2 regions of the Lacrimispora sp. 38-1 genome follow, and region 2 is predicted to be linked to the other one. Evidence: a T-box and tRNA genes for the amino acid it is inferred to sense, from the RefSeq annotation. Region 2 holds a T-box; the other holds one or more tRNA genes.
What was found. The T-box of region 2 lies ahead of pheS (phenylalanine--tRNA ligase subunit alpha). A T-box ahead of a tRNA ligase gene usually reads a tRNA of that ligase, here a tRNA-Phe.
Positions count from the first base shown of each region.

Region 1: it has a tRNA-Phe gene. The T-box ahead of pheS (phenylalanine--tRNA ligase subunit alpha) is inferred to sense a tRNA for this amino acid. The anticodon was not compared.

Region 1 covers NZ_JBANEW010000011.1:126,196-130,398, forward strand. The annotation lists gene V7D18_RS03220 (NAD(P)H-dependent oxidoreductase) at 9-1,640, opposite strand; gene V7D18_RS03225 (PadR family transcriptional regulator) at 1,637-2,185, opposite strand; tRNA gene V7D18_RS03230 (tRNA-Phe) at 2,346-2,418, shown strand; tRNA gene V7D18_RS03235 (tRNA-Gly) at 2,461-2,531, shown strand; gene V7D18_RS03240 (aldehyde dehydrogenase family protein) at 2,977-4,203, shown strand, end outside.
Region 2 covers NZ_JBANEW010000058.1:162,707-186,352, forward strand. The annotation lists gene V7D18_RS16405 (LysR family transcriptional regulator) at 1-205, opposite strand, end outside; gene V7D18_RS16410 (ABC transporter ATP-binding protein) at 321-2,051, shown strand; gene V7D18_RS16415 (ABC transporter ATP-binding protein) at 2,053-3,798, shown strand; gene V7D18_RS16420 (LytR/AlgR family response regulator transcription factor) at 3,949-4,725, shown strand; gene V7D18_RS16425 (sensor histidine kinase) at 5,261-6,076, shown strand; gene V7D18_RS16430 (cyclic lactone autoinducer peptide) at 6,146-6,307, shown strand; gene V7D18_RS16435 (accessory gene regulator ArgB-like protein) at 6,307-6,897, shown strand; gene V7D18_RS16440 (HelD family protein) at 6,947-8,992, opposite strand; gene V7D18_RS16445 (helix-turn-helix domain-containing protein) at 8,985-9,836, opposite strand; gene V7D18_RS16450 (hypothetical protein) at 10,069-10,539, shown strand; gene V7D18_RS16455 (hypothetical protein) at 10,561-11,166, shown strand; gene V7D18_RS16460 (hypothetical protein) at 11,163-11,327, shown strand; gene V7D18_RS16465 (helix-turn-helix transcriptional regulator) at 11,422-11,733, opposite strand; gene V7D18_RS16470 (methyl-accepting chemotaxis protein) at 12,080-14,152, shown strand; T-box leader at 14,225-14,468, shown strand; gene pheS (phenylalanine--tRNA ligase subunit alpha) at 14,524-15,543, shown strand; gene pheT (phenylalanine--tRNA ligase subunit beta) at 15,566-17,986, shown strand; gene eno (phosphopyruvate hydratase) at 18,007-19,311, shown strand; gene secG (preprotein translocase subunit SecG) at 19,386-19,619, shown strand; gene rnr (ribonuclease R) at 19,761-21,902, shown strand; gene V7D18_RS16500 (hypothetical protein) at 21,927-23,021, shown strand; gene smpB (SsrA-binding protein SmpB) at 23,068-23,535, shown strand; gene V7D18_RS16510 (BMP family ABC transporter substrate-binding protein) at 23,617-23,646, shown strand, end outside.

The DNA.
Region 1 (4,203 bases), on a different contig from region 2:
TATTGATTTTACAATTGAATTTTCCGCTGTTTTCCGGCTGCGTAACAGGCAGGATACCATTTCTGGAACCATTTGGTAAAGCAGCCGAGAAGAAATGGAAGTATTGTGTTGATGATACTTAAAGGTGCTTTAAAATCTGAAATAAGAAACAGATAAGTCCACATAGGAGTGGCCAGATATAGAATTCCCCAGCAAGCCGTCAGGATCCGGTTCGTTTTTATAAAAAGAGGATTCTTTAACGCGGTTTCTCCTCCATATCCATTCATGGAATAAAAAGCGGTCAGGGGAATTTTCAAAAATATTGTCACTGACCACATCAGCCCAAACAGGAGATAGGATACGGGCACCAATATCTGGGGAGAAAATCCTGTTATGGCCAGTACTCCAAGAAGCGCTGCCGTAAACCCTGAGAACACGTCAAATACGGTGGGCTGATACCGGAAAAAGAAGAAAGGTATGGCTGCGCTGACTAAAACTGAAAGAATTCCGCCTAAAGCAGGATGATAAATGCCTGCAAACCATAGAGGAAACCATGGGAGCAGCATAAGAGTCATGTTGCTTTCTTTTTTGGGAACAGTCTGGTGAACTTCTGGTTTTGCTGAGGAACCCAGATAATCATCCCAGTGAATTAACAGCTGAAAATCGCCGTCTACCTGATAGAGATGCTTCATCAGTGCAGTCTGGCCGTCGATTTCTCCCTCTGCAATGCTCATCCACACAGAAAGCGGAGTTGAAATTCTGGTGGTAAATGGCTGAAAATCCCGGGTTAAAACCTTGCAGCCGTCTTTTCCCATAATCAGCTGAGCTGTTTTATTTTCATCGGTATAATGCATTTCTAATACCATATCTTTTCCGTTCCAGGAATCCTTCCGGTAGAGTGCAGCCATCTGTCTGGTGAATGTAATGGCAGGATGGGATTTCTCCTGTACCCGGGTCTGATCTGGCGGCTCAATTCCCCAGCTGGCATCTGCCATACGTTCAAATACGTCTCTGGGAAAAAGAAGCTGAGAAAGCAGATTTTTTGTTTCCCCGGTTATTCTGCCGTCAGCAAACTCCCTGCCTGCAGCGCGGACAGCCATTAAATACTCTTCTGTACGGTTTCTCAATTCAGGAATATGAAAAAGTTCTCCCTGTCCGCAGTATATGGTTTCATATCTGCCTTTACCCAGATGGTGGGTAAACTGTGAATCAATGGCATCATAATTGCCTTCTGCCGTATAGAAGCCACAGGTGGAGATCAGCGCATAACGTTTATTTGTCATATCATACCGGGAAGGATGAGAGCCATTTTGAGCTTCTTTTTCCATAAAAGGTAAAACCATGGGAAGCTGTCTGTCTATCAGCGCCTTTAACTGGGAGGGCAGTCCGAAATAATATAGCGGAAAGCTGTATATAACAACATCAGCGGATAAAATCTTTCCTATCACCATTGCCATGTCATCGGAAATACAGCACTTCCCCGGGGTATTCTTCCAGCAGTGAAAGCAGCCTGCACACGGCTTGATGTCCAGTTTGGAAACTGTCAGGGTTTCTGTATGAACAGGTGATGCTTCTTTCATTCCCTCAATAAATGCTTCTGTCAGCTTCAGGGAATTGCTTTTTTCGCCTTTGGGGCTACCGTTTATGATCAGGACATTCATGTCAGTTCCTCCAGTTTCTTAATAGATCTGCGGGCCCAGTCTATACACATTTCAATATAGCTGTAGCCAAAATCTGCGGAAAGTTCCCAATACAGTTTTTGTTCCGGTTCCACCTGACTGCCGTACTGGCCGATGCTGTCGGGGATCTGCTTCATCTCGTTTTGATAATGGCTGCAGTCGCTGATAAAGTCAGTCAGCATATCAATACACTCTTTGGGAGGCCGGCATCCGGAAAAGAAGACTTTCATTAGAAAAGCATTTTTATTTCCCTTGGAGAATTCGTCATTCTCCTGGGAAAGCCAGCGGAGAAATTCCTGTTTTCCTTTTGGAGTTATGGAATAAAGTTTTTTGCTGGGCTTTTCTGTCTGGATAATGATTTCGCAGGTAACACATTCTTTCTTCTCCAGTTTATTAAGTTCCAAGTATATCTGACTGGTCTGGGCGTACCAGAAAAACCGGACAGATGAACCGAAAGCCTTGGCCAGATCGTATCCGGTCATGCTTCCGTAAGATAAGAAACCAAGTATGCTGTGGCTTAAGGACATGATGATTCCCCTTTCATATTATAAAATTATAATATTACACTTTTATAATATAGTCAATATATAAGAAATCATTATTTTATATTTTTTTCGGAAATTTATAAAACTTGTCTTGACAATTGGGAGAAAATCTTGTAGAATTACTGATGTTGCAGGAGAATAAGCCCAGATAGCTCAGTTGGTAGAGCAGAGGACTGAAAATCCTCGTGTCGCTGGTTCGATTCCGGCTTTGGGCACTGTGCTTCTCGAAGCACGTTTGAAATATTTCTGAAATCCTTGCGGGTGTAGTTCAATGGTAGAACACTAGCCTTCCAAGCTAGATACGTGGGTTCGATTCCCATCACCCGCTTCTTAATTAAAATCGGGAAACCTTGATTCTGAGGTTTCCCGATTTTTGCATTTAAATATAGTTTTTTACAACCTTAGTTAAATAAATATCGCAATTAAACAGCTTTTATTGCTCCTCTAAATTCTATTACTGTTATAATCGTTAAGAACATATCAAAACAATCTTATAATTCACTTTTAATTGAATTCCTTTATGAAAAAGATAGACGAAGCATATATTAATTCTAAATTGCTTTCTAAAATAAACAGATTATTTATGATGAAGTTTTAACAAATAAAATAATTGATATTGTTAAATAATAATCGCATAAAGATAAATAAATATCAATAAAATGTGAAAAAAATAATTAAATTGACAGTTATAAAATGAAGGCTATAATGAATATAAATGACTATGGTCAATAACAAGTCATTAAATATATCAAAATAAAAGCGAGGAAAAGCATATGAAGGACGTTATACTTCAGGATACATATCAGTTATTCATAGGAGGACAATGGAAGCCTGCTTCTGACGGAAAAACATTTACAGTCACCTGCCCGGCAGACGGCAGAGTTCTTGCACAGTGCGCAGAAGCGACAAAGGAAGATGTGGATGAGGCGGTAAAAGCTGCCTGGAAAGCTTTTGAAACCTGGAAGAATGTTCCGGTTAATCAGAGAGCGGCAATCTTAAATCAGATTGCAGATATTATTGATGCAAACAAGGAACATCTGGCTATGGTTGAAACTCTGGACAATGGAAAGCCTGTCAGAGAGACATTAAACGTAGATATTCCGCTGGCGGCCCAGCATTTCCGTTATTTCGCAGGCTGCATCATGGCAGAGGAAGGAAATGCAAGCATACTGGGAGACAATATGCTCAGTCTTATTTTAAAAGAACCCATCGGCGTAGTCGGCCAGATCGTTCCATGGAACTTTCCGTTCTTAATGGCAGCCTGGAAGCTGGCGCCTGTGCTTGCAAGCGGCTGCTGTACGGTATTTAAGACCTCAAGTGCTACGCCTTTAAGTGTATTTGAGCTTGCAAGGCTGATTCAGGACGTAATTCCGGCAGGTGTCTTTAATGTGATTTCAGGAGGGGGTTCAAAATCAGGACAGTATATGCTGGAACACCCTGGTTTCAGAAAGCTGGCATTTACGGGTTCTACAGAGGTGGGAAGGAACGTAGCTCTGGCTGCGGCCGAAAAGCTGATTCCTGCAACACTGGAGTTAGGCGGAAAGTCAGCCAATATTTTCTTTGATGACTGTGACTGGGAGATGGCCATGGATGGCGTGCAGCTTGGAATTTTATTTAACCAGGGTCAGGTGTGCTGTGCAGGTTCCAGAGTGTTTGTGCAGGAGGGAATTTATGACCGGTTTGTGAAGGAAGCTGTGGAGCGTTTTAACAAGGTTAAAGTAGGGCTTCCATGGGAAGAAGATACCCAGATGGGCAGTCAGATCAATAAAGGACATCTGGAGAAAATATTAGGATACGTGGAAATAGGTAAGGAAGAAGGAGCTAAGGTTCTGTGTGGAGGAGAGGCATTTACCGGAGACGGCCTTGAGAATGGTGCATTTCTCCGCCCCACTCTTCTTGGGGATGTGACAAATGATATGAGAGTGGCAAGGGAAGAGATCTTCGGACCGGTTGCCTGTATTATCAGGTTTAAGACAGAGGATGAAGTGATTGCCATGGCC
Region 2 (23,646 bases):
AATATAAATAAGTACCTGCTTCAGTAAGCTCTGCTTTTTTTGCTCCCCGTTCTAAGAGCTTAACGCCCATTTCTTCCTCCAGAAGCATAATCTGCTTGCTTAATGGAGGCTGGGATATTCCCAGCTTTTTTGCAGCTGCTGTAAAACTTCCGGTTTCTGAAATGACAGTAAAATAATAAAGCTGTTTAGAATTAATCGGATTCATCTGGCACATCCTCTATTCATAAGATTTTCATTTTGTACTTGTATTATTATATCAAACTGCTATAATAATACAAGGCATTATTCTGAAAAAGTATTGATTACGGAGGAAAAGGAATATGAAAAAGCTCCTTAAATATTTGAGTGAGTATAAGCGGGAAAGCATCCTGGGGCCTTTGTTTAAGCTTCTGGAGGCCAGTTTTGAGCTTCTTGTGCCTCTGGTTATGGCCAGAGTCATAGACATTGGTATCAAAAACCATGATCTGACTTATATTCTGTCTATGGGTGGAATTCTGGTGCTTTTAGGCATAATAGGTCTTGCATGCTCCATTACAGCCCAGTACTTTGCAGCAAAGGCTGCAGCAGGATTTGGAACCTCACTTAGAAATGATCTGTTTGCCCATATTAACAGTCTGTCTTATCAGGAGATTGACACCATTGGAACAGCTACCCTGATTACAAGAATGACCAGTGACGTGAATCAGGTTCAATCAGGGGTAAACTTGTTTTTACGGTTGTTTCTCCGTTCGCCATTTGTAGTTTTCGGTGCAATGATCATGGCATTTACCATAGATGTAAAGGCTGCTCTTATATTTGTAGTTTCCATACCTGTGCTTTCTGTTGTAGTATTCGGTATTATGATCTTTAGTATGCCTTTATATAAGAAAGTACAAAAGCAGCTTGACCGGGTTCTTCTGACTGCAAGAGAGAACTTAGGCGGAGTTCGTGTCATCCGTGCCTTTAACCGCCAGAATGATGAAGTCCGCAGATTTGATGAAGAGAACGGTATGCTGGTGAAGCTCCAGGTTTTTGTGGGTAAAATATCCGCCCTGATGAATCCCCTTACTTATGTCATCATCAACCTTGCAATCATTGTTCTTATTAACACAGGTGCAAACCGGGTTGAAGAGGGCATTATTACCCAGGGGCAGGTGGTGGCTCTTGTAAATTACATGTCTCAGATCCTTGTGGAACTGGTGAAACTTGCCAATTTAATTATCACCATATCCAAATCTCTGGCCTGTGCCAACCGGATCAGTTCCGTATTTTCCATGGAATCAGGAATAAAAGAGACAAGCCATAATAATGTGAAAGAAGAAACGGATGCGCCTGAAGTGGAATTTGATAAAGTAAGTCTTTTTTATCAGGGTGCCAAGGCAGAATCGCTGGCCGGAATTGGATTTCAAGTCATGAAAGGCGAAACCATAGGAATTATCGGAGGAACCGGTTCAGGCAAAACCACACTGGTAAACTTGATTCCAAGATTTTATGATGTTTCCGGAGGAAGTGTGAAAGTGGGAGGGATCAATGTCAGAAATTATCCTCTCAGCCAGTTAAGAAAGATGGTTGGCATTGTTCCACAGAGAGCGGTTCTTTTTAAAGGCACCATCAGAGAAAATATGCAGTGGGGAAAACGGGATGCCTCCGATGAAGAGATCTACCGCGCACTTACCATTGCCCAGGCAAAGGAATTTGTGGATGAGAAAGGCGAAGGGCTTGACTTTCTGATACAGGCAGGAGGAAAGAATTTATCCGGAGGCCAGCGGCAGCGTCTTACCATTGCCAGAGCAATCGTAAAAGATCCCCAGATTCTTATTTTAGATGACAGCGCCTCTGCTTTGGATTTTGCCACGGACGCGCGGCTTCGCAAGGCTATTAAGGAAGAAACGAAAGATATGACAGTATTTCTGGTATCCCAGAGAGCTTCCACCATAAGAAATGCAGACCGCATCATCGTCCTGGACGACGGAAAGATGGCAGGGTGCGGAAAGCATGGAGATCTGATGGAATCCTGCGAAGTTTACCGGGAGATCTGCCTTTCTCAGCTTTCTGAAAAGGAGGTGCAGTAATATGAATATAAAAAAGCATAAGTCCACGATCAAACGAATTTTAAATAAGATTGCAAAGTATAAATGGAGTGTTATGGCTTCCCTCTTCTGCGCATTTTTGACCGTTGTTTTCACTTTATACGTTCCTATATTAATTGGACGGGCAATTGACTGCATTGTGGGTGCAGGCGAGGTGAATTTTAAAGGCATGGGAATAATCCTGACACAGATTGCAGCCGTTGTTCTGATTACTGCAGCAGCACAGTGGATTATGAGCCATATTAATAATCAGATCACTTACCGGGTGGTGAAGGACATCAGAACCCAGGCATTTAACAAACTGGAAAGCCTTCCTTTAAAGTACATTGATTCTCATGCCCACGGCGATATAATCAGTAGAATTATTGCAGATATTGATCAGTTTTCCGATGGTCTGCTGATGGGGTTTACCCAGCTTTTTACCGGGGTTTTAACAATACTTGGAACATTGTTTTTTATGTTTTTCATTAATCCCATTATTGCTGCCTTAGTTGTACTTGTTACTCCGCTGTCCCTGTTTGTGGCCAGTTTCATAGCCAGGAGAACTTACAGCATGTTCCGGATGCAGTCTCAGACAAGAGGGGAACTTACTTCCCTTGTGGAAGAGATGCTGGGGAACCAGAAAGTGGTGAAAGCGTTTGCCTATGAAGATGAGGCACAGAAAAAATTTGAAGTCATCAATGAAGACCTTCGTATATGGGGGTTAAAAGCAACCTTTTTCTCCTCCATCACCAATCCGGCAACGCGTTTTGTGAACAGTCTTGTTTATGCATGTGTAGGAATTGCAGGTGCATTTGCAGCAGTAAACGGATTTTTAACTGTCGGGCAGCTGTCAAGCTTTTTAAGCTATGCCAATCAGTATACAAAGCCGTTTAATGAGATCTCAGGAGTGGTGACAGAGCTTCAGAACGCACTGGCTTCCGCTGCCAGGGTATTTGAACTGATTGACGAAGAAACAGAGATACCAGACGACAGTGATGCGATTGTACTGGACCATGCCAGGGGAGAGGTTGTACTGGAACACGTTGACTTTTCCTATAATCCTAGTGTGCCTCTGATTGAAGATATGAATCTATTTGCAGGGCAGGGACAGAGAATTGCTATCGTAGGACCTACAGGCTGCGGAAAAAGTACCGTGATTAACCTCCTTATGCGATTTTATGATGTAAATGCCGGATCCATAAAGGTTGATGGAAATGATGTACGCCTCATAACCAGAAAAAGCTTAAGATCCGAGTATGGTATGGTGCTGCAGGAGACCTGGTTAAAGACAGGAACCATAAGGGAGAATATTGCATACGGAAAACCGGAAGCTTCAGAGGAAGAGATTATGAAAGCTGCAAAGGAAGCGCATGCCCACAGTTTTATTTCCCGAATGCCTCAGGGATATGATACCGTCATATCAGAAGACGGAGGAAATCTGTCTCAGGGTCAGAAACAGCTTTTGTGCATTGCCAGGGTAATGCTGTGTCTGCCGCCGATTCTCATCCTTGATGAGGCGACTTCCTCCATTGATACAAGAACTGAGTTAAAGATACAGAAAGCGTTTGCAAAAATGATGGAAGGGCGTACCAGTTTTATTGTTGCCCATCGTCTTTCTACAATTAAGGAGGCAGATGTCATACTTGTCATGAGGGATGGACATATTATTGAACAGGGAACTCATGAGGCTCTCCTTACTAAAAATGGATTTTATGCTCAGCTTTATAACAGTCAGTTTGCGGTATAAGCAGGCATGATAATTATGAATCAGGCACCGGGAAAATATGAATTTTGTATTTTTCTGGTACCTTTTCTTGTATTCTTGACATATTTCTTATAAAATAGGGGAGAAAGTACGATATTTAATAAAAAGAAATTTTGTAAGAGGGGAAAGAGAATGTTTGAAATTGCTATTTGTGATGACAGTATGGGCGACAGAGCGCGTTTAACAGAACGGATCGAAAAGAATATGCCGGAAAGTGATAAATTCCGTATACATGAATACGATTCCGGAATCAGCCTTTTGTCAGCGATAAAAAATATCAGGTTTTCTATCATATTCCTGGATGTTCAGATGAATGAAATGAACGGAGAAGAAACAGCAGTCAGGATCCGCCAGCTGGATAATAATGTTATTCTGGTTTTTTATACGGGATTTGCGGAACCATCACCCCGCAGTTTTGAGGTTCAGCCGTATCGGTATATCATGAAGAACATGACCGATGAGGTTATGGACCGGTACATAAGGGATTCTCTTGATAAAATGATTGAATTGGGACAGGCACCACTCCTTTCAGCAAATGTAAACCGGGAACGGCTGTTTCTCAGAGCAGATGATATTGTATACATTGAAAAGTATAAGAAAAATACCAGAGTCCATATTTCCGAAAGTTCTATCAGAATTTATGGAATAAAAGATATCGACAGCAGTGAAGTCCCCGAAATCCGGGTGCCGGAAAAGCTGGAGACTATCTACGAACATTTAAAAAAGTATGGTTTCGGCTATCCTCATGACAGCTATATTATTAATTTTAAATATTTAGTCTACTGTACCAGTAAGATACTGAGGCTAAAAGATGTTGATACCATGTTTCAGATAACCAGAAGCAAGGCACAGGAGTTTCATATGCTGAAGGAAGAATTTATGTTATCAAAATACAAGGATGGCAATTGATATGGGAAATGATTTGTTTTCGATAAGCAGGCTTTTATTCTGCGGTGCAGATGTTTATATGATGTGCAGGTTTTTTGCTGCGATATATCCTTTTAAAACTTTTGGCAGGAAACGTTATATTATAAGCATAGTTATAACATTACTGATTTTTTTTGAGAATGCTATTGGCAGTATGAGTCTGAATTTTATAACAGTACCTCTTTTTTGTTATATATATGCACTGCTTTTGTTTAAGGTTTCCTTTACAAACGGCATCGCATATACGATTATTTATTTTGCTTTTGTGGGAGGCAAGGAAGTTCTTTTTGAACTTGTATACCGGTTCCTTTCTAACAATCTTCCCATTTATATACCGCCATGGTTTACAGCAGGAGGAATTTATTTCCTGATATTAGAATATATTGTAGGTTTTTTATTTTTACTTTATATTGAAAAGTATATTAAAAAAATTAATATTAGAAACAATAATGTATTTTCGTGGTACTTACTGATTGTACCCATTCTCTCCCTGGCGATTTCAAGTAGTTTTTTATATATGGATTTTCCGAAAACGATTGTTTTACAAATTTTTATGTGCGGGGGAGCAGTATTGTTATATCTCTCCAATGCCGCAATATTTATCATTCTTGAGAAATACACTGATATGATGAATAAAATAAAATATGCAGAACTCTATTCTGTTAAAAGAGAGATGGAAAACGATCACTTTCAAAATATACTAAAAATAAATGATCATTACCGCTGCTTTATGCATGATGTTCATTCATATTTTAATAGTTTTCGGTTGCTGGCTTTAAATGGGGAAAATCAAAGAATTGTTGAAATTATAGATGAGCTAAAGGGTAAAATACAAGATGAGATCAATATAGTTATCTATAGCAGTAACCCTGTATTTAATGCCATTTTATCAGAACGTGTTACAAAGGCAAAAGAACTTGAAGTTCAGTTATCTATATTTATTGAAAAGAACCTGAATCTGGATTTTATATCAGATTCGGATATGATTTCTATGTTTGGTAATCTGCTTGACAATGCACTGGAAGCAGCGGCGAAGTGTGAGGCGCAAAAGCGGAAAGTACATATAAAACTATTTATGGGAACGAACTATTTTCTTATTTTCCGTATTGAGAACAGTTTTAGAGTGAAAGCGAAAAAAGAAGGGGACAGACTGCTGTCAACAAAAGAAGATTCAAAGCATCATGGTCTGGGGGTAGGGATTGTTACGTCTTTGGCTGAGAAGTATGGAGGTTCATTACATCTCGATCAGAAAGATGAACTATTTGTTACAACTTTAACAATTTCTGCGTTTAAAGAAGAGCAATATGCAAATTTTGGCACTCAACGTGTATAATTTTGGCACTTGACTTGAATTATCTAAAATACTGTTATAAGATGAAAGAAAAAAAAGGAGTGGTTTAAGATGAGAAAAATGTTAAATGCTTTAAAGGGAAAAGTGTCAATGGTGAACGTGATGAACACATGTGCATTGCTGGTTGCAGCTTATACGATTAATGTAACCTGTTTCTGGGCTCATCATCAGCCGGAGGTTCCTGAAGAGGCGAAGAGTCTCAGGAAGTTTTAATGTTACAACGGATTTCGGAAAACATAGTCAGCTGGCAGATTAGAAAAAATCTTTTAAAAGATGATCAGCGCGCGTTGTATCTTTATGCTTATGAAGTCTTAATTAACCAGATTATTAACATAGTCGTGGCTGTCATCATAGCAGTGATCATGCGAGCCCCTATGCCTGTGTTTGTGTTCCTCGCCAGCTACATACCTTTAAGGTCCTATTGCGGCGGGTATCATGCGAAAACCAACGGAGTCTGTACCGTAGTGTCAGCAATCCTTATTCTGATTGTCTGTCTGCTTGAGAAGTACATAGTTGGGACGGCGGCTCTTTTTTTACCAGTTGCAGGGTTTCTTATTTCAGGAATTCTGATCTATATCTATGCACCGGTCCCTGACCGGAATAAACTTCTGGATGAAGAGGAGACAAGACGTTACCGGTTGAAAAGCAGGCAGCTATGGTTAGCAGAAGTAATTGCAGGCGGAATATTCTGGTTTGTCAACATCAGGGTTTGTGTTGTACTGGCCATAAGCCATCTGCTGCTATCCATTATGCTTTTGTATGGAGTGCTGAAAAATAATAAGATGGGTATGAAAGAGCAATAAAAAGTACCTGAAAACGAGACTGCGTATTTATGGCAGTCTCGTTTTCTCATTATAGTTTGTCTGATCTGTCTGGACATAACAAGGGAGATAATTCACCTGTGTAAAAGAGTGTCAGCCGGTGCATTGCCCTTGTACAGGCGATATAAAGTAAGTTCCTGTCGTGTTCCGCAGAATAACTAACGCTGTCTGCATAAGGAATTATGACTTCATCAAACTCCAGTCCTTTTGACATCTGTATGGAGGTGACCGTTATGCCACTTGTAAACTGTGTGCTGTCTGTCGAAATGAAGTGTATCTCATAATCGCCGGATAGCTGGTCGTAAAGCAGTTTTGCATCAGGGGAAGTCTTTGTGATAATAGCAAGAGACGAATATGACGATTGTAGAAAAGCTTCAATTCTGTTTCTGATATTTAAAAGTTCCTCATTTTTATTCCGGCATCTGATCAGGGCAGGGGGAGTGCCATGCCGCTCTATGGCTTTTATTGTTCCGGCATTTTTAATCTGCTTTGCAAAAGATATAATCTCATAGGTAGACCGGTAACTTTTTGTCAGTTCGATGAAATCAGAACCATCATACAGGCTTAACAGATCGTCTAATGTGTGTGCATGGCAGGGATTTATAAATTGTCCAAAATCACCTAAAATAGTTTTGGGGCAATGAAACAGGAGGTTAATAACTGCATATTGAATTGGTGTATAATCCTGCATTTCATCAATCACCAGATGTCTGATGAGCCTGTTTTCCTGTAATCCTTCATAGAAGTTATATAAATATAGAAAAGGGAAAACATCCGCCCATTCCAATGTATTTTTTGAGGGTATAATGAATAACTCTGTTTTATTAATGTATTTATAAAATTCCTTATAAAGTGAAAGGGTATTCCTGACCTTTAACATTTTATTTAAAGCTTTAAGAATGGTACTGCTTCTGGGAATATCATCTCCCATATAGTTATCGCTTTGGAAACGGTCATAAATATCAGAAGCTATCATTTTTAAACGCTGCCTGACAGGAAATTTACCAAAAGCATCAAAACGTTTTTTTATGGTATCGGCATCTGCATTGAACGGGCCGTAAGTATAATCAGCTGGTTCAAAAATAATTCCTGGTGCAATCGTGATAAAATCCTCCATTTGTTTGACAAAAGACAGTGCAGACTTAAACCTTACCCGCTCCATCCATGCGCTGTCATTTGATTCTGAAGGATCTCTATCTGCTTCAAAACCAATTAAATCCCCAAGTTGTTCTCTGGCAATATCGGTAAATCCCAGTTCGCAGACCGGTTCTTCCCCAAGCTCCGGAAGCACCTCGGAGATATAATTTCCGAAAACCCTGTTAGGTGACAGTATGGCTACATGATCTGCAGATAGTCTGTCTTTAAAACGATATAGTAAAAATGCAATCCGGTGGAGAGCGATCGATGTTTTTCCAGATCCGGCAACGCCTTGTATAATGAGAGTGCGGGAGTTTTCGTTTCTGATAATCTGGTTTTGTTCCTTTTGAATGGTAGTTATAATGGATTTCATTTTTTCGTCTGAAGTATGGCTCAATTCCTGCTGAAGAATATCATCCTGAATGGTAAGAGAACTTTGGAGCGCATATTCCAGCTTTCCATTCTTTATTTTGAACTGCCGTTTTTCTGTCAACTGCCCCTCTATCCTCCCGGAAGGGGCATCAAATCCTGCAGGACCGATTTCATAATCGTAGAACATACTGGAAACTGGAGCCCGCCAGTCGAATATCAGCAGTTCATTACCGTAACGGAGTGAAAAGCGGCCAATGTAGTACTTTGCCGGTATGAAACTGTTATTTTCCTCAAAATCTATTCGGGCAAAATAGGGAGAATCTTTTAATTTCAGAAGCTTATCCCGTATGCTCGCTGAAAATGCAGTGGAATTGTCCATTCTATTAAGTTCCATTTCATTTTGAAACATCTCGTGGGGGTCGATTTCTCCGCGGTTTTGTACCATATACCGTTTAAATTCCATGTAATTCTCATCCAGGCGTCTGACATCAGCATCTGCTTTTTCCAAAGCATCATTTACTTTACGATTGATCTCTTCAAGATAGAGTATATCAGATTGATTATTCATTTGCTTTCTCCCTTTGTAAAATAAAACGCTGTGTGGGATAACCGAACTCAGTCAGCAGTTCAGCTTCCGCAAAGCCTAACTCTTTAATGATCTTACGATGGCCGGTATCTGCCTTGTCGCCTTCTCTGTAGGTCGTTATGCTGATGTCCTTATCCTCGAAAAATTCTTCCATGACTCTGTTAAGAAAAGCTTTGGGAATTCCTTTTTTCTGGTAAAGCGGATGGGTGCCCATAAAATCAATGCTTCCGGTTTTTCCGGAAAAAAGCATTGCTCCGATTGCCGTTCCATTATCCTTTAATATTAACGCCTGTCTGGTTCTGATTCGTTGTTTTAGTTCCTCAATGTATTCCTTTTCATTAAGACAGGGAAAACCATCAATTACGAGCCGGACCAGATCCATCCAGCAGGCAATATCTGTTTCTGCTGCATAATCAATATTCCATTCAATGCTTTCATTTTGATTAAGCATATCATACCCTCCCTTAAATTCGAACTTTGACTGTAATGGATAGAATTTTTCGTTGTCCCTGAATTTACCGGGAGGCTGTTTATACATGGCAGTAAAAATATTTGTAAATGCCTGCTGGCTTTCATAACCGGCAATCAGAGCAATATCTAAAACCGGCTTATTTGAAAAAACCAGCAGTTTTGCCGCCTCTGTTAATTTTCGCCGCTGCACATACTCATGAATGGTAAGTCCGGTAGTGTCAGCAAATATGCGGTGAAGATGGTGCTTTGAATAATGTACCGCATTTGCAATGGCATCCAGATCGGTTTTCTCGGTTAAATGTTCCTCAATGTAATCGATTACGATTACCGTATTGCGGATGTTTCTATTTTTCATTACACTTTGCCTCCTTTCTGCTGATGCAAATTCATCATTTTAAGTATAACAAAATTTAACAATCAGAGTTTAATAAATCTTGCTGTTTTAAATATAATTCCATTTCAACCTGTTTGGCGTGCAAATTTTGGAGCTCAATGTGTACAATTTTAGCACTTCGGTTGAAATTATTTCAGTTATATGTAGAATGTAAAATATAAGTAATATAGTTCTCGGAACGAAAGGAGGGCTGATGGTGCAGAATAAAAGAAACAATGAAAGCTATTATCAATACAGGGCAAGCTGTTCCATCCGCAAGGAGGATGGAACAGAAGAAATTAAAAATTATGAACTGGAAACAGATATTTTGTATGGAGATCTCCATTTTTGGAATCGCTTATATTATCTTAAAAAAAGTCAGAATATGCTGTTTGACTTTGCCTCCCGTGAACCAGGGATTGTAAAATGCAGAATCCTGCAGGAGAGACTGGTCTTAATACCAAGATTTACTTATAAATCCAATAAGACTGTCAGTAAAAAAGGATCATTGATTAAAAGATTGCTTCTTGTTATTGAAGTGATTGTATTGCTGCTTTTAGTTATGTCAAGAGCATCTGCCGCAGGAGAAGAGAAAATGGGTGTTTACGCATACTGTCAGGATCTGTCTTATTTTGCTGAACATGGAGAGGAGAAAATCAGGCAATACATGTTAGATAAAGATTGAACGAAGCAGAGAGGAAGAATCATGTGTGACGACGAGAAACTAATTGATGACAGGCATCTTGAACGGATTAACAGGTTTACCAGCTTAGAAACAGGAATTTATGTGGAAGGAGAACTCCTTCAGTTTTGTGAAACAAAGATGTTTGATAACGAAGTAGGGATTTTTCTTCCTTCTGCATTCATGGATATGAAACCGGAAGATGTTAAGAAAAAATATTTTTCTGAACAGCGGCCTGAAATTATAAAAACAAATAAAGATGGAACCGTCAATTTTTCCTTCAGCATGGTGGAAAGGGAGATTAAGCCGGAACAGCTTGAAGATGTTATACAGGAATTTTATCTTGTATTAAAGCGTTTTCAGCCTATGAGTGTCTGCCTGGAGGATGGGACAGAGTTAGATCGTGACGTTCCTTTTGCCTGGATGGAATTTATCAGCACCGCTCTCGATGACAACCTCTTTAATATGCTGATTATTTATCCAGTGGGTAAAAAACTGCTGATGGTTATGTTTAGCTGCCCGTTTGAGAAGAGACTGGATTGGAGCCGCTGCCTTGGCAAAATCCGCAATAGTATTACTATTTACAAGGCCTGTAATGATCCGGCCGGGGAAAGGAAGGAGATCTTATGATAAAAGAACAGTCTTTTGAGGATTTATACGGTTATTTTTTTGGAATGTTAAACAGAGGAGATCTTGATGAGTTATATGCAAGAGCATTGGAGGCAATTCCTTCCATAGTGTCCCTGCAGGAAATCAGTGATTTTAACAGCGCCCCTAAGCAGGCAGTATGAGTTTATAGAAAGATTGTCCCGCTGTACTTCAAAATCCCCGTACTTACGCACGGGGACAATGAATTAATTCGTTGTTTTAATGGTTTTATCCCGTCTATTTTGACTGAAGCCGGTTGATCATGGTCAATATCAGCAGGAGATCATTTTCCGGTAAAGTTTTCAGCTTGTCTATTGTATCTTTCACTAAGGGCGGGTTGGGATTATCATTATCAAAAAAGTCTTTTGGTGTTACGCTTAAGTATTCACAGATTGCCAGAAATTCCGCCATTGAGGGGAGACTCCTGCCGCTGGAGATGCTTTGCACGTAACTTCTGCTGTGTCCCAGCTCCAGGCTCATCTTATGTTCCGCCACTCCCTTTTTTAAACGTAATTCTGTGATTCTTTTGTTGATATAGTCTTGATCCATTATAGTCACCTCTCGTACTATATTTTATGATAATAAAATTTGTAGAATACACGATTAAAATATGTAAAATTCATATATTGCATAATCTGAATACCAATAGTATAATTAAAAACTGTTAATATTATGTAAAAAGTGCAGGGAGGAAAGGAGTTTGAATAGGTATAAAAGTTCTGATATCCAGTTTAAATGTACTTAAGTGAAATTGCAATAGGAAAAGCGGAATCAGGCATACAGAATATTAGCATAGATTATTAGTAAATTTTACCTTGGTATGTTATGATATTTTTAATTAAAATGCCGATACATACAGTAGAAGGTCGAAGTCCGAATTACAGGAGATAAAAGTATGAAAAAAATAATTGGAATCAGAAGCATTGGAGTAAAGATGCTGTTAGGGATTTTGCCCGTTGTGATGCTGGCGCTGGCATTGTTAGCCAGGTTAAGCGAATCTACAAGCAGTGAACTGATTGAGCAGCAGAGCAATTCCACTATGGAGTCGGAACTGAAAGCGAATGTTAACAGTATTGATAATTACCTGAATGCAGTAGAAACTACAGCAATGAATATTTCTCATACAGTGGGAGCCTCTTATCAGTCCACGGATCTTGATACATACGGCAAGGCAATTGCAGATATCATATCCGGCAATGATTTAATCCTTGGCAGCGGAATCTGGTTTGAACCCAATGTATATGACCCCCAGCAAAAGTATGTAGGACCTTACTGGTATAAAGACGGCGATAAGGTAACCTTAACGAACGAATACAGCAATCAAAGCTATGACTATTTTAATCAGGCGTACTACAAATCCGTGTCAGGAGGAGCTAAAACTGCAGTTATTACAGATCCTTATTTTGATCCGACTCTCAATGTAATGATGGCCAGCTGCACGGCTCCTGTTTATGACAGCACCAATCGTTTTATTGGAGCCGTAACGGTTGATATGCAGCTCAGCGATATTGACGAGCTGATTAAATCAATTAAAGTCGGAAGGAACGGAACTGCAGTACTCATTTCTGCAGATGGTGTTTATCTTTGCGGCGCAGATGCAGATAAGGTCAGCAAAGGGGTCAATATGACCCAGGATGAGAACGCCTCACTTTCGGCTGCAGCAGCGCAGATGGTGGCAAACGATAAAGGAAAGACGACTTATACGGAGGGTGGGGAAACTTATAACCTCTATTACGATACAGTGCCGGGAGTCGGCTGGATCATCATGATCAAGATGCCTCAGTCTGAACTGGCAGAACCCATCGTTGCTTTAAACGAGAAACTGGTCAGGCTGAGTGCGGCAGCTCTGATTTTATGTATTCTTGCTGTTTTACTCCAGGTGGGAAGTATTACATCAGGCCTTAAGAAAGTCCGTAAGTTTGCAGGTTCTCTTGCAGCCGGAGATTTCACGGTTCAGCCGCTAAAAACCAGGCGTAAAGATGAACTGGGACAGATGAGCAGCTCGTTAAATAATATGTTCCGGAGCAATAAGGGGGTCATTGAGCAGATTTCCGATCATGCAGGAGATATTACAGATGCGAGCATTCGTTTAAATAAAGTATCCACCGGTCTGCTGGTTCAATTTCGCGATGTAAAGACTTATATGGGAGATGTGGATAAGGCAATGATGTCTTCCAGTGCGGCGACAGAAGAACTGAACGCATCTCTTGCAGAGGTGAACTCATCCGTTGGAATACTTGCCAGCGAAACGGAAAAGAGCAGTAAGATGGCCGGTGAGATTATGGAACGGGCAAAAGACATAGAGAAAAAAAGCCAGGAGGCATATGATAATGCCCTTGTCATTTCCCAGGAAAGAGAGCAGGACCTTCAGATGGCAGTCCAGCACGCTAAGGTAGTGGAGCGGATTGGCGATATGGCACGGCTTATTTCCAATACGGCTTCCCAGATTAACTTATTGTCACTCAATGCCTCTATAGAAGCGGTGAGAGCCGGAGAACAGGGCAGAGGTTTTGCAGTTGTGGCCAGAGAAATCGGGAAGCTTGCGAAAGATACTTCTGAGATTGTTAAGGAAATTGAAGGCACCATTTCTGATGTCCAGAACGCATTTTCCATGATGTTAGATGGTTCACAGTCTATGCTGCTTTTCTTAAGAGACACCGTTACTCCGGATTACAACAGTTTCGTTAATGTAGGACAGCAATATGGCAGGGATGCAGTTACCATCGAGGAAATCTCCAATGAAGTGGAGGAGATGGCTACCAACATCAGTCAGGTAATGCAGGAAGTCCGTGATGCCATACAGAATGTTTCCGAATCTGTTCAGACTACTGCGGGCAACAGCAGCATGGTTCTTACCACAATCGAAAAAGCGTATGATGTTGTACAGGATATGTCTAAAATGTCTGAGAAGCAGGAACGGATTGCGGAGGAGCTTAAGACGGTTGTTTCCGGCTTTAAGTTAAAATAACAGGAAATTTTAATGATATCTTGACATTTTAACTTTATCTTATTATAATAGTGACAATATTACATTAAAATATGAAATGCTATGAAAGTGCAAGTAGAATCTTAATTTCTATCAGAGAGAAGGGGTCACCGGCTGAAAGCCCTTTTAAGTTCAATTAAGAGATCGAATTTCCCACTGAAGCAGCATGGCTGAAACCTGTGGATTTATTAGTCTGTCAGGCGGGTAGGTCATGACGTCCGTACACGTTACGTATGCCGAGTGCCTGCTTACAAAGCAGGAATCAGGGTGGTACCGCGAACACAGCTTCGTCCCTTTACAGGGATGGAGCTTTTTTTAATGTATCAGGGAATGAATCAAAGAAGGAGAGCATGATGAAAGATCAATTAGAGAAAATCAAACAAGAAGCATTAAAGCAGATTGAAGCTTCCGATGCGCTGGAAAGACTGAACGACATTAAAGTCGCTTATCTTGGAAAAAAGGGAGAACTCACCAGTGTATTAAAAAGCATGAAGGACGTTACTCCTGAAGACAGACCCAAAATCGGGCAGATGGTCAATGAAGCCCGTGAAGCAATTGAGGGAAAATTAGATGCTGCCATGGCGGGACTGATGAAAAAGGCAAGGGAAGAGCAGTTAAAAAAAGAAGTGATTGATGTCACTCTGCCTGCAAAGAGAAACAGAGTAGGTCATACCCACCCCAATACCATCGCCTTGGAAGAGGTGGAAAGAATCTTTGTGGGCATGGGTTATGAAGTAATTGAAGGCCCGGAAGTGGAGTATGATCACTATAACTTTGAAAAACTGAACATTCCGAAGAATCACCCGGCAAGAGATGAGCAGGATACTTTTTATATCAGTGACAACATCGTTTTAAGAAGCCAGACTTCACCTGTTCAGGTCCGGACCATGGAGAAGGGAAAACTTCCAATCCGTATGCTGGCACCAGGCAGAGTATTCCGTTCCGATGAAGTGGATGCAACTCATTCCCCTTCCTTCCATCAGATTGAAGGGCTGGTAATCGATAAAAATATAACATTTGCCGACTTAAAAGGTACTCTGGCTGAGTTTGCAAGAGAGCTGTTCGGTCCTGAGACAAAGGTGAAGTTCCGCCCCCATCATTTCCCGTTCACGGAACCAAGTGCGGAAATGGATGTTACCTGCTTTAAGTGCGGAGGAAAGGGCTGCCGTTTCTGTAAGGGATCTGGCTGGATTGAGATTTTAGGCTGCGGAATGGTGCACCCCAATGTACTTGCCATGAGCGGAATTGATTCTAACGAATATTCCGGATTCGCATTCGGAGTAGGTTTGGAGAGAATTGCTTTGTTAAAATACGAGATCGATGACATGAGATTATTATATGAAAATGACATCAGATTCTTAAAGCAGTTCTAGAAACAGGAAGGGAGATAGATTGATGAATACACCATTATCATGGGTTAAAGCATATGTACCGGATTTGGATGTAACACCTCAGGAATATACAGATGCCATGACACTGACAGGAACGAAGGTTGAGGGCTATGAATGCCTGGACAAAAATTTGGAGAAGATCGTAGTTGGTCATATCTTATCCATAGAACGCCATCCCGATGCGGATAAACTGATTGTCTGTCAGGTAAATGTGGGCTCTGAGACCGTTCAGATCGTAACCGGCGCATCAAATGTTAAAACAGGGGATAAGGTTCCTGTTGTTTTAGATGGAGGAAAGGTGGCCGGAGGACATGACGGCGGACCCCTTCCGGAAGACGGTATTAAAATAAAAAAGGGCAAGTTAAGAGGAATTGAATCCTGCGGAATGATGTGCTCCATTGAAGAATTGGGATTTACAAGGGAGATGTATCCCGATGCTCCTGAAAGCGGAATCTATATTCTTCCCGAGACTTCCGTCCCAGGAACCGATGCAGTAGAACTCCTCGGTCTTCATGATTCTGTTTTTGAATATGAAGTAACTTCAAACCGTGTGGACTGCTACAGTGTAATCGGAATTGCCAGAGAGGCAGCTGCAACATTTAACAAAAACTTTGTTCCTCCGGTAGTAACTGCCACTGGCAGCAGCGAGGATGTTCATGACTATTTAAAAGTAACAGTAGAAGACAGCCGCCTTTGCTCCCGGTATTGTGCAAGGATGGTAAAGAATATAAAGATTGCTCCTTCTCCTGTCTGGATGCAGAGAAGACTTGCTGCCTGCGGAATCAGACCAATCAATAATATTGTTGACATTACCAATTACGTAATGGAAGAATACGGTCAGCCAATGCATGCCTTTGATTATGAGCAGCTGGCAGGTCATGAAATCGTTGTCAGATGTGCAGAGGATGGAGAGATGTTTAAGACCTTAGACGGTCAGGAAAGAAAACTGGACAGTACCGTACTCATGATTCGTGACGGAGAGAAAGCAGTGGGCATTGCCGGTATCATGGGAGGTGAGAATTCTAAAATTACGGATGAAGCCCGGACCATGGTATTTGAAAGTGCCTGCTTTGACGGAACCAATATCCGCCTTTCCTCTAAAAAAGTGGGCTTAAGAACCGATGCCTCAGGTAAATTTGAAAAGGGCCTTGATCCCAACAATGCGAAGGCTGCCATTGACCGCGCATGCCAGTTGATTGAGGAGCTGGGGGCAGGAGAGGTAGTCGGCGGTATGATCGATATCTATCCGGTAAAAAAAGAGAGTAAGAGGATTGCCTTTGAACCGGAGAGAATGAACCGGCTTCTTGGCACAGATATTGCTCCGGAGACAATGCTTGAGTATTATAAGCGTCTGGAACTGGAATATGATGAAAAAACAGGAGAGATCATAGTTCCCACATTCCGTCAGGATCTGGAATGTATGGCGGACATGGCTGAGGAAACAGCCAGATTCTACGGCTATGATAAGATTCCGGTTTCCCTTCCGACCGGTGAAGCGACTACTGGTAAGCTCTCCTATAAGTTAAGAGTAGAGGAGCTTGCAAGAGAAGTAGCTGAATTCTGTGGATTTTCCCAGGGAATGACTTATTCCTTTGAAAGTCCGAAGGTGTTTGACCGTCTTCTTCTTCCACCGGACAGTCCTCTGCGTGTAACTGTGAATATTTTAAACCCTCTGGGTGAAGATTTCAGTGTTATGAGAACGACTCCTCTTCATGGTATGCTGAATTCACTTTCTACCAATTACAACAGGCGGAATAAGAATGTTCGTCTTTATGAGCTGGCTAACATTTACTTACCAAAGAGTCTTCCTCTTACAGAACTTCCGGATGAAAGAATGCAGTTTACTCTGGGCTTTTACGGAGACGGAGACTTCTTTGATATGAAGGGTGTTATTGAGGAATTCTTTGATAAAGCCGGCATGAATTTAAAACCGCACTATGATCCGAAGGCGGGAAAGACATTCCTCCATCCGGGAAGACAGGCAGACATTATTTATGATGGAGTAAATATCGGATATCTGGGAGAGATTCATCCCGAGGTTGCTGATAACTACAAGATCGGAGACAGAGCTTATGTGGCAGTGATCGACATGCCGTCCATGATACCATTTACAAGTTTCGACCGTAAATATACCGGAATTGCCAGGTATCCGGCAGTGACCAGGGATATCAGCATGGTAGTGCCGAAAAACATCCTTGTTGGTCAGATTGAGGAAGTGATCGAACAGCGGGGAGGAAAGATTTTAGAAAACTATGAGCTGTTTGATATCTATGAGGGCGCACAGATTCTGGCTGGCTTTAAATCAGTTGCCTATTCTATTACATTCCGGGCAGCAGACCATACTCTGGAAGAGCAGGAAGTTTCGGGAGTTATGAAAAAGATACTCAACGGTTTACAGGCACTTGGTATCGAGTTAAGAGCATAAAAAGAGTGAAATAAAAAAAGATGTCAGAGAAAGCAAAACGCTTCCGGCATCTTTTTTTATTTGCCTGCATGGAACCGGAAAATCCCGTCAATCCTTACTGTAGAGGAATGATGAAAAACAGGGAGGCGGAACAGATGCTTGATGATCTTGATATTAAACGGATAAGAGGTAGAATGCTTTTTGATTCAGGAGGAAATCCGGCAGTGGAAGCAGAAGTAATCCTGGAAAACGGTGCCCAGGGAAAGGCGGCAGTTTCTGTTTTTGATGAAATGAACGGAGAGGAAGAAGCAGATTATATAAGAGAATGGTTATCGGAAGCCATTTTATTTGAAGACGCAGCAGAACAGAAATACATTGACCGCCTGTTGACAGAGCAAAGAGACCATGACGATGCTGACCATAAGGAAAACGGCAGAGGAAAGGCCGGAGTGTTAGCACTGTCCATGGCGGTCGCGAGGGCTGCAGGAGCCGGACTCGGAATGCCGCTTTACCGCTATTTAGGCGGTACAACTGCGCCTGTGATGCCGGTTCCCGTAATGAGTATGGTCGATGGAGGAGACTGGCTAAAAGGAATCGATTTTAAAGAAATCATGATAGTCCCATTAAACAGAAGTTCTTTCGCAGAGGGACTGCGAATGGGGGCAGAAGTTTACCAGACATTAAAGCATCTTTTAACTTTAAGCGGATTTGATACGTCTGTCGGGGAGAGCGGAGGTTTTGCAGCCGACATGAAAAGTTCAGAAGAAGCTCTTCATTATATAATGGATGCCGTCAGACTTTCCGGGTATGATCCTGATACGGACGTAACTGCAGCAATTTGTGGAAACGCAGATCATCTCTATGTAAAGGAAGAAGGGATTTATCACTTTAATAAGGAAAGTTTAAAAAATGGGATTCTGGTACACAGGAACCAAAAAGATATGATATCTTATTACTTAAGGCTGGCGGACGGATTTCCTCTTGGCATTGTGACAGAAGGACTTTGGAAGCAGGATCTGGAAGGCAGAAACCGGATGCATCAAATGTTTCAGCATCGTTTCGTGATTGCCTCGGATGATTTCTTTGCCTCAAATGGAGTGGAAATTCAGTTAAAGAAAGCCGGAACTGTGACGGCTGCACTGGAAATGGTTCAGGAAGCAAAAAAACTGGGGAGCAAAGTGATCGTTTCAAACAGTGATAAGGAAACGGAGGAAGCGTTTCTTGGAGATATGGCTGTGGCAGCTGGTGCTGACTATATAAAATGCGGTGCGCCCTGCAGGGGTGAATGTACAGCCAAATACAATGAACTGCTCAGGATTGAAGAATTCTACAGGCGGCAGTGTTGAAAATAGAAAAAAATATTGTATTTACTGAAAATTTATGGTATGATAATCGGTGTTTGACTTAAGGAGGTGGGAAAATGATCCGGATTATATTATCAATCGTGTTTGTTATTATATGCGTTGCTTTATCAGCGATTATCCTGTTGCAGGAAGGAAAGAGTCAGGGTCTTGGTTCTATCGGTGGTATGGCGGATACTTACTGGGGCAGGAACAAAGGTCGTTCCATGGAAGGAAAACTGGAAAAGTTTACAAAGTACGGAGCAATCCTGTTTTTTATCCTGTCATTGGTACTGAATCTGAATATACTGTAGCGATTAAACACTCTTGTGGTATAGCAGCAAGAGTGTTTTTTTCGCATTAAGGAAAAAATCTGTTATACCATTGGGTGAAGTGCAGATAATAAAAACATAAATGAAATCGTTTAGTAAAAAACGTGAAAAGAGAGGAAGATAATGACAGAAGAACAGTTAATGCAGCGGAAGGCAATGTTTATGGAACTGTTTTCAGATCCGTCTTATAAACCGATGAAATTAAAGGAACTCGCCATGTTATTCGGAGTACCCAAACATCAGAGAGACGAATTAAAGCAGGTGCTTGATGCACTGCTGGCAGAAGGAAAAATCGGAGTATCCCAGAAAGGTAAATATGGAAAACCCGATGTGGGTTCCATAGCAGGCGTTTTTTTCGGACACCAGAAGGGTTTTGGTTTCGTATCCGTAGAAGGATTTGAGAAAGATATCTTTATACCAGAGGATAAGACAGGCGGCGCCCTTCATGGAGATACCGTTCTGATATCCGCAGAGACGGAAAGCTCCGGCGGGAAGAGAGCAGAAGGCCGGGTTATTAAGGTGCTCCAGCATGCAAATGAAGAAATAATCGGATTTTATCAGAAAAATAAGAATTTTGGTTTCGTGATACCCGATAACCAGAAGATATCAAAGGATGTTTTCATTCCCCAGGGCAAAGACATGGGGGCTGTAAACGGACATAAAGTTGTGGTGAAGATCACTGACTTTGGAGGAGAAGGGAAAAAGCCGGAGGGTGTGATCAGGGAGATTCTCGGACATGTCAACGACCCGGGAACCGATATCCTCTCCATTGTGCGCGCTTACGGACTCCCGGAGGAATTTCCTGACAGCGTGATGAAACAGGTGGAGTCTGTTGCGGATTCCATTTCCGGAAAAGACATGCAGGGGCGTCTGGATTTAAGAGATTTACAGACTGTCACCATAGATGGAGAAGATGCGAAGGATCTTGATGATGCCATCACCATATCAAAGAAGGATGGCAGTTATACCCTGGGAGTCCACATTGCAGATGTAACCAATTATGTGACAGAGCACAGCCCGCTTGACGAAGAAGCTTTAAAAAGAGGAACCAGTGTCTATCTGGTAGACCGGGTAATTCCCATGCTTCCCCACAAGCTGTCAAACGGCATCTGCTCCTTAAACCAGGGAGAGGACCGTCTGGCACTGAGCTGTATCATGGAGATAGATGAAAACGGCACGGTTACCGGACACAGAATCGCAGAAACGGTAATTAATGTGGACCGCAGAATGACCTATACGGCAGTTAATGCAATTATCACCAACCATGATGAAGCAGTGATGAAAGAGTATGAAGCCTTTGTTCCCATGTTTGAACAGATGAAGGAACTGGCAGATATTTTAAGAGAGAAAAGGAAAAAAAGAGGTTCCATTGACTTTGATTTCCCTGAAACCAAGGTGATTCTTGATGAACGGGGCAAGCCTCTGGAAATAAAACCTTATGACCGGAATGCTGCCACTAAGATCATTGAAGATTTTATGCTTATGGCCAATGAAACCGTTGCAGAGGATTATTTCTGGCAGGAAATCCCGTTCCTTTACCGGACTCATGACAATCCGGATCCGGAGAAGATGAAAAGTCTGGCAACACTGATCAACAATTTCGGATATTCCATCCGGTTTCATAACGGAGAGGTATATCCCAAGGAAGTTCAGAAGCTGCTGGCCAACGCAGAGGACACTCCGGAAGAAGCGTTAATCAGCCGCCTTGCCCTTCGTTCCATGAAGCAGGCGAAGTATACGGTAGGAAACACCGGACATTTTGGTCTGGCTGCAAAATATTATACCCACTTCACTTCCCCGATTCGAAGATATCCGGATTTACAGATCCATCGTATCATAAAGGAGAATTTAAGGGCAGGACTCAGTGAGAAACGGGTCAGCCATTACGATAAGCTTCTTATGCAGGTAGCGGTTCAGTCTTCTTCTCTTGAGAGAAGGGCGGATGAAGCGGAGCGGGAAACCATAAAGCTTAAAAAATGTGAATATATGTCCAGGTACATTGGGCAGGAATTTGACGGAGTCATCTCAGGAGTAACAAACTGGGGGCTTTATGTAGAACTTCCCAATACTGTTGAAGGTCTGATCCACGTCAATGATCTTCAGGATGATTATTATCATTTTGATGAGGAACATTATGAACTGGTGGGTGAAATGACCAGGAAAACCTTTAAACTTGGTCAGCCCATTCGGGTAATTGTATCGGGTACGGATAAACTGCTTCGTACCATCGACTTTGTTCTGGGAAGAGATTTTGACGGGGAATAACACAGGTCATGGGAGGGACTTGATATGAAAAAGAAATATTTAATTAATGCATTTATCATGGCAGCATTGGTATTAACCATGACTGGGTGTGAAAAGAACAGGAATAAGATCACGGTTCAAGAGCCTGAGAAAACCATAACAATGATTGATGAATCCAAGCAGGAAGAAAGTGAACCAGAGATATTAGTTGATAAAATTGAGCGCTTGGAACAGGTAACGATTAGCGATTGGTTGGATGATGATACTGCAATTGTTTCAAAAGATAATGAGTCACTGGGCAAGATGAGCTTATCAGAATTATCAGACCAGTATCCCAAAAGCCTGTATTTACTGGATATTAACTCAAAAGAATATCAGCTGGTCAAGGAACAAAAAGATGTATTGCTGGGGGGAGCTGTATTCTCCAGGGATAAGAATTATCTGATATATGATGAATATGTTCTGGGGGATCCTGCTTACTTCATTATGATTATGGAGAATCATGAGAGCATTGTGCTTATGGGAGAACCGATTGGCGGAGCAAAAAGTGCGCACTGGGCTGATAACGAAACTGTTATCGGTGCAGCATATAGCGGTGGCGTATATCTGGCTGACAGAACCGGAAACATGAGTTTGATTGATGAATTAAAAGATGAAGGGATATATCTGGTTGAAAAACTGGGTGATGATATTTATTATAATACACAATCAGATTTTACTTTAATGAAATTAAACCTGGTTACGAAGGAAAAGACCAGTCTTAATCTGGAACAAGTATATGAAATCTTACCGTCTCCTGATAATAAGCAAATGATAATCTTACAGAATAATGGTTCCGGTGGTTCGATGATTATTTATAGTCTTGAGCATGATGATAAAATTACGATTGCAGAGAGTGTAGAATTGTATGGAGTATCCTGGTCACCTGATCAGAGAATGATTGCTTACGGCATGAAAGAGGATAAAAATAATTCAACAGTAAGAAGTTTGTATGTATATGATATACTTACTGGAAAATCGATAAAGATTGCTGAGAATACTGAAATGACAGGTACTGATTGGAGTCCTTCTGGCAAAAAATTATCGTATACGGAATGGGATGGAGAAGAGTATTCCAGTAGTATTATTTATTTTAAATAGAATTGTAGTATGATTGTGTAAAGTTTTAATAAGGGAGATTTATTATATGGGAGAAAGTTTTAAATTAATCGCCAATAACAAAAAGGCGTATCATGATTATTTTATTGATGAAAAATATGAAGCCGGTATCGAGCTTTTTGGCACAGAGGTAAAGTCCATGCGAATGGGCAAATGCAGTGTAAAGGAATCTTTTGTAAGAGTTGACAGAGGTGAGGTTTATGTATATGGCATGAACATCAGCCCTTATGAAAAAGGAAATATTTTTAACAAAGATCCCTTACGTGCGAGAAAGCTTCTCCTTCACAAAGCAGAAATTCAAAAACTGGATGAAAAAATCGCCCAAAAGGGGTATACACTGGTACCACTTTCCGTATATTTTAAAGGCAGTCTGGTTAAGGTGGAGATCGGTCTGGCAAGAGGTAAAAAACTCTACGATAAAAGAGACGATATCGCAAAGAAAGACCAGAAACGCGAACTGGAACGTGATTTTAAAGTGCGTAATTTAAAGGTCTGAAAGAGGGGATCATTGCCTGTCTGTACAGAACGCTGATTGGATGGTAAAATAGGGGTATAAAATAATGGGAGGAAACTGCGGATGGCACTATATGATTATGTAGGGGCATTA